4 regions of the Gemmata sp. SH-PL17 genome follow, and region 1 is predicted to be linked to each of the others. Evidence: riboswitches for the same ligand, from Rfam matches in the RefSeq annotation. Region 1 holds a riboswitch; each other region holds the start of a gene.
What was found. Region 1 has a riboswitch for cobalamin ahead of VT84_RS39775 (DUF1559 domain-containing protein). Riboswitches for the same ligand answer to the same signal wherever they lie in the genome.
Positions count from the first base shown of each region.

Region 2: linked by a shared signal. The riboswitch ahead of VT84_RS34985 (PEP-CTERM sorting domain-containing protein) and the one ahead of VT84_RS39775 (DUF1559 domain-containing protein) in region 1 are both predicted to bind cobalamin.
Region 3: linked by a shared signal. The riboswitch ahead of VT84_RS24275 (ribonucleoside-diphosphate reductase subunit alpha) and the one ahead of VT84_RS39775 (DUF1559 domain-containing protein) in region 1 are both predicted to bind cobalamin.
Region 4: linked by a shared signal. The riboswitch ahead of VT84_RS26260 (DUF6580 family putative transport protein) and the one ahead of VT84_RS39775 (DUF1559 domain-containing protein) in region 1 are both predicted to bind cobalamin.

Region 1 covers NZ_CP011271.1:7,429,472-7,433,425, reverse strand. Annotated here, with positions in the region: gene VT84_RS40330 (HEAT repeat domain-containing protein) at 1-114, shown strand, start outside; gene VT84_RS30840 (nuclear transport factor 2 family protein) at 309-746, shown strand; gene VT84_RS30835 (SGNH/GDSL hydrolase family protein) at 754-1,383, opposite strand; gene VT84_RS39775 (DUF1559 domain-containing protein) at 1,490-2,287, opposite strand; cobalamin riboswitch at 2,422-2,623, opposite strand; gene VT84_RS30825 (PQQ-dependent sugar dehydrogenase) at 2,753-3,954, shown strand, end outside.
Region 2 covers NZ_CP011271.1:8,401,219-8,405,172, reverse strand. Annotated here, with positions in the region: gene VT84_RS34990 (ankyrin repeat domain-containing protein) at 1-808, opposite strand, end outside; gene VT84_RS34985 (PEP-CTERM sorting domain-containing protein) at 945-1,655, opposite strand; cobalamin riboswitch at 1,972-2,169, opposite strand; gene VT84_RS34980 (formylglycine-generating enzyme family protein) at 2,480-3,637, shown strand; gene VT84_RS34975 (ankyrin repeat domain-containing protein) at 3,824-3,954, shown strand, end outside.
Region 3 covers NZ_CP011271.1:5,884,528-5,888,481, reverse strand. Annotated here, with positions in the region: gene VT84_RS24285 (DUF1501 domain-containing protein) at 1-90, shown strand, start outside; gene VT84_RS24280 (hypothetical protein) at 901-1,239, shown strand; cobalamin riboswitch at 1,519-1,726, shown strand; gene VT84_RS24275 (ribonucleoside-diphosphate reductase subunit alpha) at 1,933-3,954, shown strand, end outside.
Region 4 covers NZ_CP011271.1:6,386,127-6,390,080, forward strand. Annotated here, with positions in the region: gene VT84_RS26255 (GDSL-type esterase/lipase family protein) at 1-1,452, shown strand, start outside; cobalamin riboswitch at 1,655-1,855, shown strand; gene VT84_RS26260 (DUF6580 family putative transport protein) at 1,973-2,536, shown strand; gene VT84_RS26265 (cobalamin-binding protein) at 2,552-3,583, shown strand; gene VT84_RS26270 (ATP-binding protein) at 3,621-3,954, shown strand, end outside.

The DNA.
Region 1 (3,954 bases):
TCGAAGGGGCTGCTCGACAAACTCTCGCGCGACGAAGTCCTCGACCTGCTCGCCTACGTCTGGGGCCGGGCCGATCCGAAGAGCAGGCTCTTCGGCACCGGTCACGACCACTAGGCGCACGTGATTTCTGAAGAGGGCGGGGGCGGTCCCCGCCCTCCGTCGTTTCTGGGCGGCCGGGGGCTACCCGTGTCGATCGCAACGTTCGAGTCTCGGGAACTATCACCTCGCGGTACGCTTGTTCGGCCGTTAAACTGAACGCCATCTCGCGCTAATACCATCGGGCGCGGGCCGTTTCAGGAGCCGCTAACATGAGTCAGTCCGTTGTCAGTGCCGCACTCCTCGAAAAACTGCGCTGCGCCTACACGGCGTGGCACGATTCCCGCGGCACGAGTGACGACACGTGGATCGCGCTCATGGCCGACGACATCGAGATGCGGTCCATCGCGGACGGGGCGCCGGGCATGGACTTCTCCGTGCCGCGCAAGGGGAAAGACGCCATTCGGGGCTACTTCACCGGGCTGCGGGCCGACTGGGAAATGATCCACTACACGTTCGACGAGTTCGTCGTGGACGGGGACCGCGTGGTCGTGTTCGGGCGCTGCGCGTACCGCAACCGCAAGACGGGAAAGGCGGCCGAGTCCGTTATCGTGAACCGCTGGCGGTTCCGCAACGATTTGGCGGTCGAGTTTTTCGAGCTGTACGACACCGCGAAGGCGTTCGCCGCCGCGGTCCCGGACCCGGCGTGACCCGCGGTCACACCCACACGACCGTGCGCGCGGACCGGAAGTCGTGGGCCGCGACCATGCGGCAAATCGCGTCGGCGATCTTCGCCCCGCCCACAACCGACGGCTCAATGGGCGAGATCGGTGAGTAGTCGTCGGCGTGGGCACACGTCACGCGCAGGTCGATCAGCGGGAGCCCCGCGCCGATGGCCGCGCGGGAGATCACGTCGTTGAACGCGGCGAGCGCGGCGCGCTCGGCGGCCCCCAGAACGGGGATCGCGTCGTAAATGGTGCAAAGCGCCGTTGGCTTCCCCAACGCGCGCACGTTCTTCAACATTGTTGCGTAAGCCGCGCGGAACTCGTCCAGCGATTCCGCGACGGTCGCGAGCGCGTCGCCCACGGTCGCGGCCGGTTCGCGCAGGAGCCCGCTCGCCAGGAGCGCGTCGTTCCCGCCGACGCTCACGACGAGGTGCGTCGCGTCGGCGGGGACTCGCGGTAACTGCACCGCAACACCAGTGATCGTGTGGCCGTCCACCGCAACAAGCGTTGTCTTCCAGTCCGGCGGCAGTCCCCGGCGCACCTGCTCGATGACCGGTGGGCGGTCGGGTACGTAACGCGCGTTATCGAAGATAGAATCGCCGAGCAGAACGACGTGACTCATGACCGGCCTTTGCCTCGGAGTACGGACCGAATGCTCGCACTCCGGGGTAAGAGCGCGAACCCGCCCGTGTCAGGATGCTACCCGACGCGGGCGGGTTCGCGGGGCATCAATCTTTCCCGAACTCGATGTCGTTGGTGCCGATGTCCCAGACGATCTCTTTCTTACGCAGCTCGGTCGCGAGCGGGGCCTCCCACGACGGCGCGCCGTTGATCGTCGGCTGGCGCGTCTCCACGTGCCCGTCGGCGAAGCACACGTTCGCGATCCCGTCGTGCCGGAAGTGAACGTTCGGGAACCCCTGGGACGGGGCCGACAGGTACCAGTTCTCGGTGAGCTTGTCGAACGGCGCGCTGTACGGCACGTTCGCCGAGTCCGCGAACGCGATCGTCGCGGACGTGCCGCGCCGGTTGCTCACGACCACGATCGCCTGGCCCGCGATCCCGTTCGAGGCGCTGAACTGGTCGTTGTAGGCGTAGCTCGCCGTCGGGATATCGAACCGCAGCGCGAACCGCTCCGGCCCGAACACCGGGCACTGTACGATCGAGCGGTTGCCCTCCAAATACGGCGACAGGATGCCGGTGCTCGGGTTCATGACGCGCGGGGTCGAGGTGTTGTTCGTGATCTGCCCGAACCAGTACCAGTCGGTGTACGTCATGGTCGGGGCCGATTTCATCGACGAGACGGTGAACTTTCCGCCGTTCGTTTCGGCGTGGTTGTGCAGCGCGAGCCCGAGCTGCTTCAGGCTGTTCTGGCACTTCAACCGCGCGGCCGCGGCCCGCACCTTCTGCACCGCGGGTAACAGCAGGCCGATCAGGATCGCGATAATCGCGATCACCACCAGCAGTTCGATGAGGGTGAACGCACGACGGGTCGGGGGCCGGTGCCCCTGGGGGCGCAAGTGACGCACGGGTTCGCTCCTTCTCGCCGGGACGGGCGAGTGGTGAGTTCGGGGCGGACCGCGTGCGTGAAATCGGGCGGGTTGCTGCGCGCGCAGCGGAGAAACGAGACCGGCCCGTTCACCGGCCCGGTCCGGGGCCACGAACGTTGGAATCGCCAACGGGCAGGTCTTCTGGCTCACGGCTCTTAGCGAGTCTCGCGCAGCCTTCCCGCGGTTGCCCGCAGTGGCGTGGGAGCGCGAACCTCTGGCCGAACACAGCAGCGGCCCTGCGCCGGAATTGCACCGGCTTCCCTTTTCGTCCGCGGCAGAAGCACCCGCCGCGGAACCCGTCTGGCGAACTTACAGCATAGCGACCCCGAACCGCGCGGCAACGCGCGCCGGAGCGGAACGGGAAATTCGTACTAAGGTTCGTGAAATGCACTTCTCCGGCGGGTACAGTGTGGCCACGCATTTCTCTCCCAAGGAATTCTCCTCATGCGTGTCACCTCGTGCGCGATAGTCGTAGCCGGGTTGCTGATCGGCGGTGCGTTCGTGCTCGGACCGCGTTCGTCCGCGCGCCCGACCGAAACCGAACCGGTCCGCAAGGCCACCGGCATCGAGAAACGAGAACTCTGGACAGCATCCAAAGTTGCCGGCTCGCCAGAACCGCCGGACCCGTTCGTCATGGTGAAGGCGTACCCCAAACTGAGTTTCAACGAGGCACTCGAACTGACTGCGGTGCCGGGCCAGAAACTGTGGGCGCTCGCGGAACGGCCCGGCAAGGTTTACGTGTTCGATATGGACCCTGCAAAGACCGAGAAGAAGCTCGTGCTCGACGTGAAACGCGGGATCTACGGACTCGCTCTGCACCCGAAATTCGCTGAGAACGGTTACTTTTACGTGTCGTCCATCACGGCCGGTGACAAGCCCGACGGCACGCGCATCTCGCGCTATACCGTGACCGATCGCGAGAAGATGACGGCCGATCCCAAGAGTGAGAAGGTGGTCTTCACGTGGCCCTCTGGCGGGCACAACGGCGGCTGCATGCGGTTCGGGCCGGACGGCTTCCTCTACCTCTCCACCGGCGACGGGAGCGGCATCGCGGACGGTCTGGAAACGGGGCAGAACCTAGGCACCGTGCTCGGGAAGATTCTCCGCATTGACGTGGACAAGGAAGCCGACGGCAAGCCCTACGCGATCCCGGCGGACAATCCGTTCGCGAGCACCCCGGGCGCACGCGGCGAGGTCTGGGCTTACGGTATCCGGCAGTGCTGGAAAATCAGCTTCGACTCCGCAACCGGCGATTTGTGGGCCGGCGAAGTCGGCCAGGACTTGTGGGAGATGGTCTACAAGATCCAGAAGGGCGGCAACTACGGCTGGAGCGTGACCGAAGGCGCCCACCCGTTTCGGCCCGAGCGCAAGAAGGGGCCGACTCCGATCCTGAAGCCGGTCGTCGAGCACAACCACACCGAAGCGCGGTCGATTACTGGCGGCTTCATCTACCACGGCAAGAAGCACGCGGACTTGAAGGGCGCTTACGTGTACGGCGACTTCGACACCGGCCGCACCTGGATGCTGAAGTACGACGCGAAGGCCGACCGCGTCACGGCCCACACCGAACTCGCGAAAACCAACCTGCGCATCGTCGCGTGGGGCCAGGACCACGACGGCGAGGTCTACGCACTCAACTTCATTGA
Region 2 (3,954 bases), 970 kb from region 1:
AGACGAGCTTCACGGCCGCCCGGTTCGCGGCCCACAGGAGCGGGGTGAACCCGTCCGCGTCTCGCGAATCAACCGCAGCGCCCTTATCGAGTAGGGCTTCGGCCAGTTTCACGTTCTGGTGCGACATGACCCACCCCGACCGAATCGCGGCGTACTTCAATGGGTCGCTCTTTTCCTTGTCGCCCAGATTCACGTTCGCGCCCTGCGCAATCAGGTAAAGCGCGACGTCCAGTTTGTCGCTCACAATGGCCGCGATGAGTGGCGTGTAGCCGTACTGCCCGCGCCCGTCGAGTTTCGCCTTCGTCACGACGAGTTCCTTCACTTTGTCCAGGTCGCCGGCGATCGCGGCTTTCACCAGTTCGGCGACCGACGCCTTGGCTGCCGATTTCTTCGGAGCGGGTTTGCCGTCGTCGACCTGCGTGGCTTTGACCTTCCCACCGCTATCCGGCGACAGGTCGATGAAAACCTTGCGCTTGTCCATGACCGTGTCGAAACAGCCCTCACCGATGCCGTCGCTCCACTGACCCTGCGTGTCTTCGATCAGCCCCTGGAGTTCGTCCTTGGTGAGTTTTCGCGCGCTGATGAATTCGGACACGACGCGCAGCTTCTTCGCTGCGGCGTCAAACACGAGAGCCACCCGCCCGCCCTTCAGTTCCAGGTCCGCGATGTCGCCGTGGTGGTACTTGGCGCACGTTTCTTTACCAGAGTGAAGTCCGTCGAACGTGCCGAGTCGCTTGACGTCGGTGATCGGCTCCTCGGTCGCGTCGTCGGTGACTACGACCGGGCCGCTAATCGTAATGGTGAACATGGCGCTGACCTTGGGCTGGGAGAAAGCCGTTACGGTAAGCGACCAACAATACCGAATCTATCTCAGAGAAAAACATCTCTTGGTGAACGGCCGGTGTGAGCCGGCCGAAGTGTTGACCCCAAGCACGCGAACCGCGTTACGCCAGTGCTACGGCTCGCTGGCGGCGCACGTAGACGATGAGCATACCGGCACCAGTCACGAGCAGCACCCAGCTACTCGGTTCCGGGGTCGATACGGCGGTCGGGTTCGATGCGGGGGAGGGTGGGCGGGCGTCGAACCCGTCCGCGAAGCTCCACCCGTCCCACGACCCGTCCTTCAGAATGCGACCGGACATCCCCGTACCGCTGTAGCCCCAATCGGCGTCGCCGGGGTCTTTGGCCCAGTAGCTCCAGTACCCGGTCCACCACCCTTCGCGGTAGAGGTCGCCCGGGTCGGTCGGCGACCGACCATCGGCCAGTCCGCCGTCCCGGTCCGCGGACGCGATCCCGTTCGTGAACGTGAGCGTCGGCGACACGCCGAACACGCCGTTGTGGTTCGCGTCGAACCCGATCCCGAACAGCGCGAACCCCAGACCCGGCCCAAAATCCCCGAGGTTGGCGTAAAGCCCGGTGTTGGACCCGGTGATCGCCCGGAGCATGTCCTCCGCGGTCGCCGTGCCGTCCCACCGGTACCCCCAGATGAACGACGAGGTTCCGGACGCGGTCTTCCAGTCCACCACGAACGCGGCGCGGTTGCTCCCGGTCCCCACCCACATGTCGACGTCATCAAGGGATGTAACGAACCCGGCCTGTGCGCTGCCCGCCAGCCCCAACAACACGCCGAGACAAAGAACGAACTGCCTGAACACGCGAGCCTCCGTTCCCCGGCTCGGGGCCGCTCACCGCGTGCGGTGATGCGTCCGCCCGCTCCGGGACGTAAGCCGTTGGTGCCGGCGTTCTCGCGTTAATGGACCGGTGGAAGTCGCATTTCATGCGACTATCGCGAGGGGTTCGACCGGGGAGACACGGACCGCGGCGCTGGCGCGCCGGGAACGGGAAACGCACGGGCTGCTCCTTCTTCACTGGGCCGGGCGAGGAAACGCCTACGGACCGGGGCGGACGGGCAGCGCCGCGCACGCGCGCGGACAGAGACCTGCCGGTCCGGTCGCCTGGGGTCCGAGGCACCGAACGACGATCACGACAGGCAGGTCTTCTGGCTTACGGCCTTTTGTCGGGTTCGAGCGGCCTTCCCGCGGTGCTCCGCAGTGGCATTGTGCCCGTTCCCGGCCGAATACAGCAGCGGCCCTGCGCCGGATTCTCACCGGCTTCCCTTTTCACCCCCGCCGCGAGAACGGCGGAGACACCTATCGAGTGGGGTGAGTTATACGCGACCAACACCCGGCGTCCAGAACTGTGGGCACCTTCACCGCACAATCATATCTGACTCACGTTTGCGTGTTGCGGCGCGCAAACAAATAGCAACACCGGAGTGTCACGCCCTTCGGTGTGAGTTTTCGCCCGCCGGATTGCTTTCACCGCCCGGGACGGTTAGAGATGTTGAGTGCCCGTGTTGCGTTGTTGAATTGATGGATTTGGTTTTTGTTTGGTGGCACAGGCCTCTGGCCTGTGTGAGTGCCTCCACAGGCCAGAGGCCTGTGCCACGAACACAAAACACAACCAGAGTGGGGGCCACATGGGTTCCAAATCCGTGCGCCGAGCTGCCAAACCCGAACCGCTTCCCGTCCCTAAACCGCGACCGAGCCGCCGAACATTCATCCTCAGCGCGCTCGCAGTGGGCGGGTTCGGGGTGGCATACGGGATCACTAAAAAGATCCAGACCGCGAAGTTGCCCGCACCGACCGACGCGGCCCCTCCCCCTCCGCCCACCATACCGCCGGCCCCCGGCCCACGCGACTCGGTTGGGATGAAGTTGATTCCCGGTGGCGAGTTCACAATGGGTTCGGCCGATTCCGCGTTCCCACGAACCGAGCGCCCGGCCCACAAGGTGAAACTGACCGGCTACTGGATCGATGAAACCGAGGTCACCAATTCCGCGTTCCGGAAGTTTGTCGAAGCAACCAAGTACGTCACGACGGCCGAGAAGAAACCCGACTGGGAGGAGATGAAGAGGTTCGTCCCGCCCGGCACCCCGAAACCGCCGGACGATCTACTCGTGCCCGGATCGCTGGTGTTCAAACAACCCGCGCGGGCTGTGTCCCTCGACAACGTCGCGCAATGGTGGGCCTATGTGCCCGGGGCGTGCTGGAAGAATCCGGAAGGGCCGGAAAGTAACCTCACGGGGAAGGACGATCACCCCGTTGTTCACGTTTCGTGGGACGACGCGGTCGCGTACTGTGCCTGGGTCGGTAAGCGGTTGCCCACCGAGGCCGAATGGGAGTTCGCCGCACGCGGCGGACTTGCCGGGAAACGGTACCCGTGGGGTGATGAAAAGTCGACCGACGATAACCCGCGTGCGAACATCTGGCAGGGCGAGTTCCCGCACCGCAACACCGAACGCGACGGTTACGGGCGAACCGCACCGGTCAAGAGCTTTCCGCCGAACGGGTACGGCTTGTACGACATGGCCGGCAACGTGTGGGAATGGTGCGCGGACTGGTACCGGGCGGACGCTTACGACAGGCTCGCGGACCGTGGAACGAGCGCCGACCCGCAAGGCCCGGGCGACAGTTGGGATCCGGGCGAGCCGTGGGCGCCCAAGCGCGTAACGCGCGGCGGGTCGTTCCTCTGCCACGTCAGCTACTGCGAGAGCTACCGCCCCGGCGCCCGGCGCGGAACGACCCCCGATACCGGCATGTCGCACATCGGGTTCCGCTGTGCCCGATCTGCTTGAAAACGCGCAAGAGCGGTTCGAGGGCACGTGCCGCGAGTCGCACTGCGAGCCGATCCCGGGTTGCTTACCCTCTGTAACCGGCTACAGAAGGCGAACGATCCGAGGCCGTTCGGCGCGCCCGCTCCCACTTCTTGCGCGTTACGGTATGCTGATCGGCACCGCTCCTCGCCCAACCAGAGGCCCGCCATGCCCGACCCTGTCGATCGTCGCACGTTCGCGACCACGTTCGCCGCGAGCATCGTTCTTGGAAGTGAAACGTTCGGCGCCGACGCGCCGGTCGTTGCCCCAATGCCACACGGCAAGCCCACCGAGGCGCC
Region 3 (3,954 bases), 1.5 Mb from region 1:
ATTGACCCTCAAGCCGAGATCCACGACCGGCTCGGCCGTCCGTACCCGATCGGGGGAAATGGTCGCGTGCGGTCCGAACTACTTGCATAGATGTAGTTTGCAATGCCGCGGCGTATTCGGAAGGGCGGCGGATTGTTATTCAGCTCGATGTCCGATTCTGCTGCCCTTGTTACGGTTTTGCTGTTGCTTCTAATTCACTTGTCGGGTAGATTCTGGATGTCCGTTGGTTTTGTGTGAAACCGATGTTCTCCCACACCTTCATACGCCGTTGCGGGTGGGTTATCGCGCTGATCGCGGTTACCTTCCTGTCTCCGAACCGGGCTTCGGCCGGGTGTAGCGGGCATTCGTCGTGGGGTTTCTCACCGCTCCTCGAATCTGAACAGTTTTCGCCACAATCTGGATCGACCGAACAACGCAACTCGATGCCGAAGCCTTGCCAGGGGCCGAACTGCTCCGGTAAGCCGTTGCGCGATTCGGTGCCCGTACCGCCGGTGCCTACCGTACCGGTACCCGTAAAAGATCAAGTGCTCCGACTTGCCTCGCTGAGTGCCGAGGAGCCGGGGCGATTACTCGCTTACGATTCCACATCTCCTCGCCCGATACTTCGGGCCTCGTCTATCTTCCACCCGCCACGGCTCGGTTAATTCCGTCAACGCGCCCTCGCTGCGCACTGTGCCAACGAAAGAAGGCACCAGTCCCGCGTTGCGAAGGTTTGTTTTTGACGGCACATTCGTTCTTTCAATCAGCGCCAGAAACAACGTTATTGGGTGCTCGAAATCGGAGAGGTAACCGCCTCATCGCACTCGTAGCAGTCGCGCCGATTCGGGCCTGATACTTCCGCACAACACGACCTCGTGGGTTCGGTGAGCCGAACTACGCGGTTATTTCACACAATCTGATATGACCTCGAACACGAAAACGAAAGAAGAACGCCAAGCCCTGGGCCTCTGCCGTTTCTGCGACGCCCCCCAAGTTCCCGGCTCGGTGCTGTGCCAACCGCACCGCGAGCGGGAACGCGAACGCGAACGGGCGAAATACGCCGAGCGCAAGGCCAGCCGGGTGTGCATCATCGCCGGGTGCGGCCAACAAGCGGTGAGCGGCTTCATCCGCTGCACCGGGTGCCACGCCAAGTACACCGCCTACCAGTGCGAGTACAAGCGTGAAGCCCGTCGGCGCCAGCGCGAAGCCGTCCGCGCGAGGCGGGCCGAACAGTTCGGCTGCACCGCGACCGCGTGCTAATCCCGTTTGGTGGCGGCCGGCTGATGCCGGCCGTTATTCTTTGGGCCGATGTGCCCGGGCCGACAGCTCGACTGATCGCAGTTGCTTTTTTGAATCCTGTCGACCCTGTTAATCCTGTCAAAAACTCTTCGCTATTCTCACCGGTCGGCTAACTTCGGCAGTTCGTCTGGTATTGGCGTTCACTTCGATCGATCCGGCGCAACCGCGCCGAAAACTGACATCGATCCCACACTACTCGGGGATTAACTTCATTACCCCAAAACACATTGGCCGATACACGCTTCCTGTCGTCGGTTCGGCTCGCTTCGTGCGGGCCGATGAAAAGGGAACCCGGTGCGAATCCGGGACTGCCCCCGCAGCGGTATGCAGGAACAAACGCCGTCACACGCACTGACCCGCGTCGGGTTGGGAAGCGACGGTTAGTAGGTGTGCGGTGAGCCGCACGCGCCTGCGAGTCCGAAGACCTGCCGTGCGACCGCGCGAACCAAAAATCGCGCGACATAACCGTGCTTTCGTGGGGAAGGCAGCGGGCGGCTGGTCCGCGCCCGCATGCGCGTTCCTCTCTGCCTTCGCTCACTCCCCGCGCTTTATTGCGTTCATCCGGGAGAGAGCGACGTGACCACTTCCACCATCGATCGCGCTGTAGCGCCACCGCCCGTCAGTCCCTCTCGGTTCCTTGGCCCCCAAGCAATCATGAAGGTTCGCAAGCGCAACGGCGCGCTCGAAGATGTCAACGTGAACAAGATCGTCCGCGCCGTGCAGAGGTGTGCGGGCGGACTGCCGACCGTCGACCCGATGCGCGTGGCCGTGAAGACGATCGGCGGGCTTTACGACGGCGCGACCACCGCGGAGCTCGACCGGCTCTCGATCCAGACGGCGGCCTGTCTCATCGCGGAGGAGCCGGAGTATTCGCGGCTCGCGGCGCGGTTGCTCTCGACGTACATCGACAAAGAAGTCACGAACCAGGACGTTCATTCGTTCTCGCAGTCGATCGCGGCTGGATACCGGCACGGATTGGTGGCCGAGGGGACGTTCGCGTTCGTATCGGCCAACGCCCGCAAGCTCAACGCCGCGGCGGGGGAACAACAACCGGACCTGTTTGAATACTTCGGGCTGCGAACCGTTTACGATCGCTACCTGCTCCGGCACCCCGAAACGCGGCACGTCATCGAGACGCCCGCGTTCTTCTTTCTGCGTGTCGCGTGTGGTCTGGCGGATTTCGCCGCGGACGCGATCGAACTGTTCCGGCTCATGGCCGCGCACCGCTACCTCCCGAGCACGCCGACCCTGTTCAACTCCGGCACCGCGCGCCCGCAAATGTCGTCGTGCTACCTGCTCGACTCGCCTACCGACGACCTCGAAGCGATTTACGACCGCTACGCCGACGTCGCGAAGCTCTCGAAGTTCGCGGGCGGGATCGGGCTGGCGTACCACCGGATTCGCTCACGCGGGTCGCTAATTCGCGGCACGAACGGGCACAGCAATGGGATCGTTCCGTGGCTCAAGACGCTCGATTCGTCCGTGGCCGCGGTCAACCAGGGCGGCAAGCGCAAGGGGGCGTGCTGCGTGTACCTGGAGTCGTGGCACGCGGACGTGGAAGAGTTCCTGGAGTTGCGCGACAACACCGGCGACCCGGCCCGGCGCACGTACAACCTGAACCTCGCGAACTGGGTGCCGGACCTCTTCATGCGGCGTGTGGAATCGGGCGAGGAGTGGTCGCTGTTCGACCCGAAGGTGGTTCCGCACCTGACCGACTTGTTCGGTGAAGCATTCGACGCGGCCTACGTGGAAGCCGAGCGACGCGGTCTCGCGGCGAAGTGCGTGCCGGCCCGTGATTTGTACGCTCGGATGATGAAAACGCTGGCCGAAACCGGCAACGGGTGGATGACCTTCAAGGACGCCTGCAACCGCACCTGCAATCAGACCGCCGCGGACGGGACCGTCGTTCACAGCTCGAACCTCTGCACCGAGATCGTCGAGGTGACATCGACCGGTGAAACCGCGGTCTGCAATCTCGGCTCCGTGAACCTTGCCCGCCACGTTACGGCCGACGGCTTCGACTTCGATGCACTCGCCGAGACGGTGCGGATCGCGGTGCGGTTCCTCGATCGCGTTATTGACGTGAACTTCTACCCGACATCGGCCGCGGCTGCGTCGAACGCGCGCTGGCGCCCGGTCGGGCTGGGGGTGATGGGACTTCAGGACGTGTTCTTCAAACTGAAGCTCCCGTTCGATGCGCCCGCGGCCCGCGACCTCTCGCGCCGCATTCAGGAAGAGATCTACTACCACGCGCTGGCGACCTCCTGCGACCTCGCGGAAGCACGCGGCGCGCACCCGTCGTTCGCCGAAACGCGGGCCGCGACCGGCACGCTCCAGTTCGATATGTGGGGCGTCACGCCGACCGAGCCCGCGCGGTGGGACGCGCTCCGTGCTCGTATTCGCGCACACGGCTTGCGGAACTCGCTCTTGGTGGCCATCGCACCCACTGCCACAATTGCTTCGATCGTCGGTGCTTACGAGTGCATCGAACCGCAGGTGTCGAACCTCTTCAAACGCGAAACGCTCTCGGGCGAGTTCCTCCAGGTGAACCGTTACCTCGTGAATGACCTCAAGTCACTCGGGCTGTGGAACGACGCGGTGCGGGCGAAGATCAAACTCGCCGACGGCTCGGTGCAGGGCCTCGACGAACTACCCGGACACCTTCGCGCGGTGTAT
Region 4 (3,954 bases), 1.0 Mb from region 1:
GCGCACCCGAGCGTCGCGGCCGTGAGCGGGTACAAGTCCGCGGACGTACTCGGGCTGTTGCCCAGCGAACTCGCGGTCAGCAGGCCCGCGTTCGTCCTCGTCATGGTCGGGACGAACGACGTCGCCGCGGGCGTGCCGCTCGACACGTTCCGGCAGAACCTGACGCGGATCGCCGAGACCGCACTGAACATGGGCGTGGTCCCCGTCCTCAGCACGATTCCGAACAGCAAGTTCTCGGCCGAACTGGAACGGCTACAACCGAGTTACAACCAGGTCATCGAAGACGTCAGCGAAGCCCTCCGGGTGCCGCTCTGGAACTACTGGCGGGCGCTCCAGCAGCTCCCCAATTTGGGGATCAGCGCGGACGGCGTTCACCCCAGCGTGTCCCCAACAGGTGGAGGCGATTTGACCGAGAAGGGACTTCAGTTCGGCTACAACGTCCGCAATCTCACCGCGCTCCAGACGCTCGATAAATTGCGGCGCGTTCTGATCTCGGGCCAGTCGCCCGACTTACCGAGCGACAATCAATCGTGGGCGCCGCTCACGAATGCCCTCGCCGTGGCCGCGGGAGACACAACCGGCTTTCAGGTCGAAGTGATCGACACGACCACGCGGCGCACGCTGTTCCGTTTCGATCCGTTCCCCGGGTTCGACGGAACCGTCCGCGTCGCGCTGGCGGACGTGAACCACGACGGCGTACCGGATCTCATCGCGTCGGTCGGCCCCGCTGGGCCGCCACACGTCAAGGTGTTCGACGGCCAAACGGGATCACTGATCGCGAGCTTCTACGCCTTCGACGCCGGTTTAACGACGGGTCTGAGCCTCGCAACTGGTGACGTGAACCGCGACGGCGCGGCCGACATCATCGTGTGCCCGGAAGCCAACGCCCCCGCACACGTAAAAGTATTCAGTGCATCCGGTGAGTTACTGGATAGCTTCCTCGCGTTCCCGTCGGCGTTTACGGGCGGCGGGCGCGTCGCGAGCGGGGACGTGAACCGGGACGGCGCGGCCGACATCATCGTCACGGCCGGGACCGGCGGGCAGGGACACGTCATGGTGTTTTCGGGAACGGATCTCGGGCTGTTGGCCAGTTTCTTCGCATTCGGCCCCGCGTTCGCGGGGGCGCTATCCGTAACCGCGGGCGACTTCGACGGCGACGGAGCCGCGGAAGTCGCCGTGGCCCCTTCGACTGCCGGGTACGATCCGCACGTAAAAGTGCTCCGCCCGCTGACGGAAGAGGTTGTGAGTAGCTTCTACGCTTACGATCCCGGGTTCCGTGGGGGCGTGCAACTCGCCACGACCGGCCGCAACGGGCACCGCGCGCTGGTTACCGCCACAAACACCGCGGCCGCAACAGACATTCGGATTCTCGATGCTCCTTCAAACGGCGTGTTGGATGCGTTCTTCGTATACGAAACTGGTTTCCGCTTCGGTGCGTCGCTCGGAGGGTAGTACCGAAGCGTGCGGATTACGTGTCTTCTGTAGCCGGCCTCACGAGCCCGAATTTCAATCGTCACAGGTAGTGTCGTTTGCGGATGATGCGTGCGGCGTTGGTGACGAGCTTACGACATTGCTCGCGATGAACGCGAACGGAAGAACGCCCCTAAAGGCCCGTGCCTCACAGGTTGTGGACGCTCCACCGCTCGCGGCATAAGCCAGTTGCGTCTCGACAGGTTCGCGCCGCCATCAGGCGGCGCGACGAAGAGGGAAGCCGGTGCGAATCCGGCGCAGGGCCGCTGCTGTGTTCGGCCAGGGTTCTCGGGCACTCGCCACTGTGACCATAGGTCACGGGAAGGCGCCCGCAACCCGTTACGAGCCGTGAGCCAGAAGACCTGCCTGTCGTTCATTGTTCGGTGCCTCGGAACCAGGCGACCGGGCCGACGGGCTTTTCGTTCGCGTGCATCCCCGTCCGCTCGTTTCCGGTCTCCGCAGGCACCCCCTTCCGCCCGTCCCGGCGAAGAGGAGCCGATCTGTGTCTCGCGAAGAATCGTTTAGTCCTTCGTCTCGTTCCTGGCTGCCGCGCGTTGCGGTGCTATCTGTTGTCATCGCGCTCGCGGCGGTTGTCCGGGTTGTGCCCCACCCACTGAACTTCACGCCAATCGGGGCAATGGCGATCTTCAGCGGGGCGTACTTCACGGATCGACGGGCCGCGTTGGTGGTCCCGCTGGTTGCTCTCTTCGTTGGTGATCTCTTCACCAGTTTGCACGTCCTGATCCCGGTCGTGTACGCCAGTTTTGCCCTGAACGTGCTGATCGCCCGGTGGCTGCGTTCTCATCGCACGGTTGTGGCAACGGCGACCGTAACGCTACTCGGCGCGCTCCAGTTCTTCATCGTCACCAACTTCGCGTGTTGGATCGCCTTCTACCCGCACACGGCCGAAGGTTTGCGTGAGTGCTACATCGCCGCCCTCCCGTACTTCCGGAACACGCTCCTCGGGGACACGGTGTTCGTTGGTCTCTTGTTCGGCGGATGGGCCGTCGCGGAACGCGCGTTCCCAGTGCTGCGCGAACCGGCACCGGCCACCGCGACAGTTTGAGCACTGGAGGCAGTCATGCGGATCGTGTCTCTGTTACCGAGTTCGACCGAGATCATCTGCCAACTCGGTCTGGGTGACGCACTCGTGGGCGTAACGCACGAGTGCGACTACCCGCCGTTCGTGGCGGACTTGCCGAAGGTCACGCGCACGCTGATCCCGCACGACGCCTCCAGTCGCGAAATCGATGAGCTGGTACGGGAGCGCCTGAAAACCCAGCGTGCCCTGTACACACTCGATCTGCCCACACTGGAGCGCCTGCGCCCCGACCTGATCGTCACGCAGGCGCTATGTGATGTGTGTGCCGTGGCCGAAGCCGAGGTCACGGCTGCAGCCTGCGCACTGCCCGGGCGCCCGCGCGTCGTCAACCTCGAGCCGACGTCACTCGACGAGGTGCTCACGACGCTCCGTATGGTCGCAGACACCGCGGGCGTGTCGGATCGGGCCGATGCCGTCATCGGCGCGTTGCAGCAGCGCATCGATTCCGTTGCCGCGCGCTCGATGCGCGTAACGGAGCGTCCGCGCGTGGTCGTTTTGGAATGGCTCGACCCGCCGTTCAGTTGCGGGCACTGGACTCCAGAGTTAGTTCAGTTGGCCGGTGGGGACGAGGTTCTCGGGCGCGCCGGTCAACCGTCACGAACACTGACCTGGGACGAAGTCATTGCGGCTCAACCCGATGTGCTGTTCGTGGCGTGCTGCGGGTTCTCGCTGGAACGAACACTAGTGGACCTACCGGGGCTGTGCTCCCGTCCCGGGTGGGCGAACCTGCCCGCAGTGAAGACCGAGCAGGTGTACGTCACGGACGGCAATGCGTACTTCAGTCGCCCCGGTCCGCGATTGGTGGACAGCCTAGAGATCATCGCTCACACGCTTCACCCCGACCTGCACCCGCTCCCGCCAGGATTACCACCCGCGCAACACTGGGTGCTGAATCGCGCGAGCTGCCGATCTTCTGTAGCCGGCCTCTGTGAGGCCGGTGAGCCACACACAGTAGACGTCCCGGCCTCTGTGAGGCCGGCTACAGAAAACAATCAAAACAAGATCATATGACGCGCACCGAACTGGGTACCGAACGAGTGGCGTGCGTATGAAGCCGCGAGTTCTGCTGTCGTGGAGTTCGGGCAAGGACTCGGCTTGGGCGCTACACGAACTACGGCGCCGCGGGGACGTCGAAGTGGTGGGGTTGGTCACCACGCTGAACGAGGCGTTCGGGCGAGTCGCCATGCACGGCGTCCGTGCAGAACTGGTGCAAGCGCAAGCCGAAGCAGTCGGCCTACCGCTCTGGCCGGTGCCGCTGCCGTGGCCGTGCTCGAACGAACAGTATGAAACCCGGATGCGCGCCCTGGTCCAAAAGGCTCGTGCCGAAGGCGTCACCGCGTTCGCGTTCGGAGACTTGTTTCTGGCCGACATTCGGGCCTACC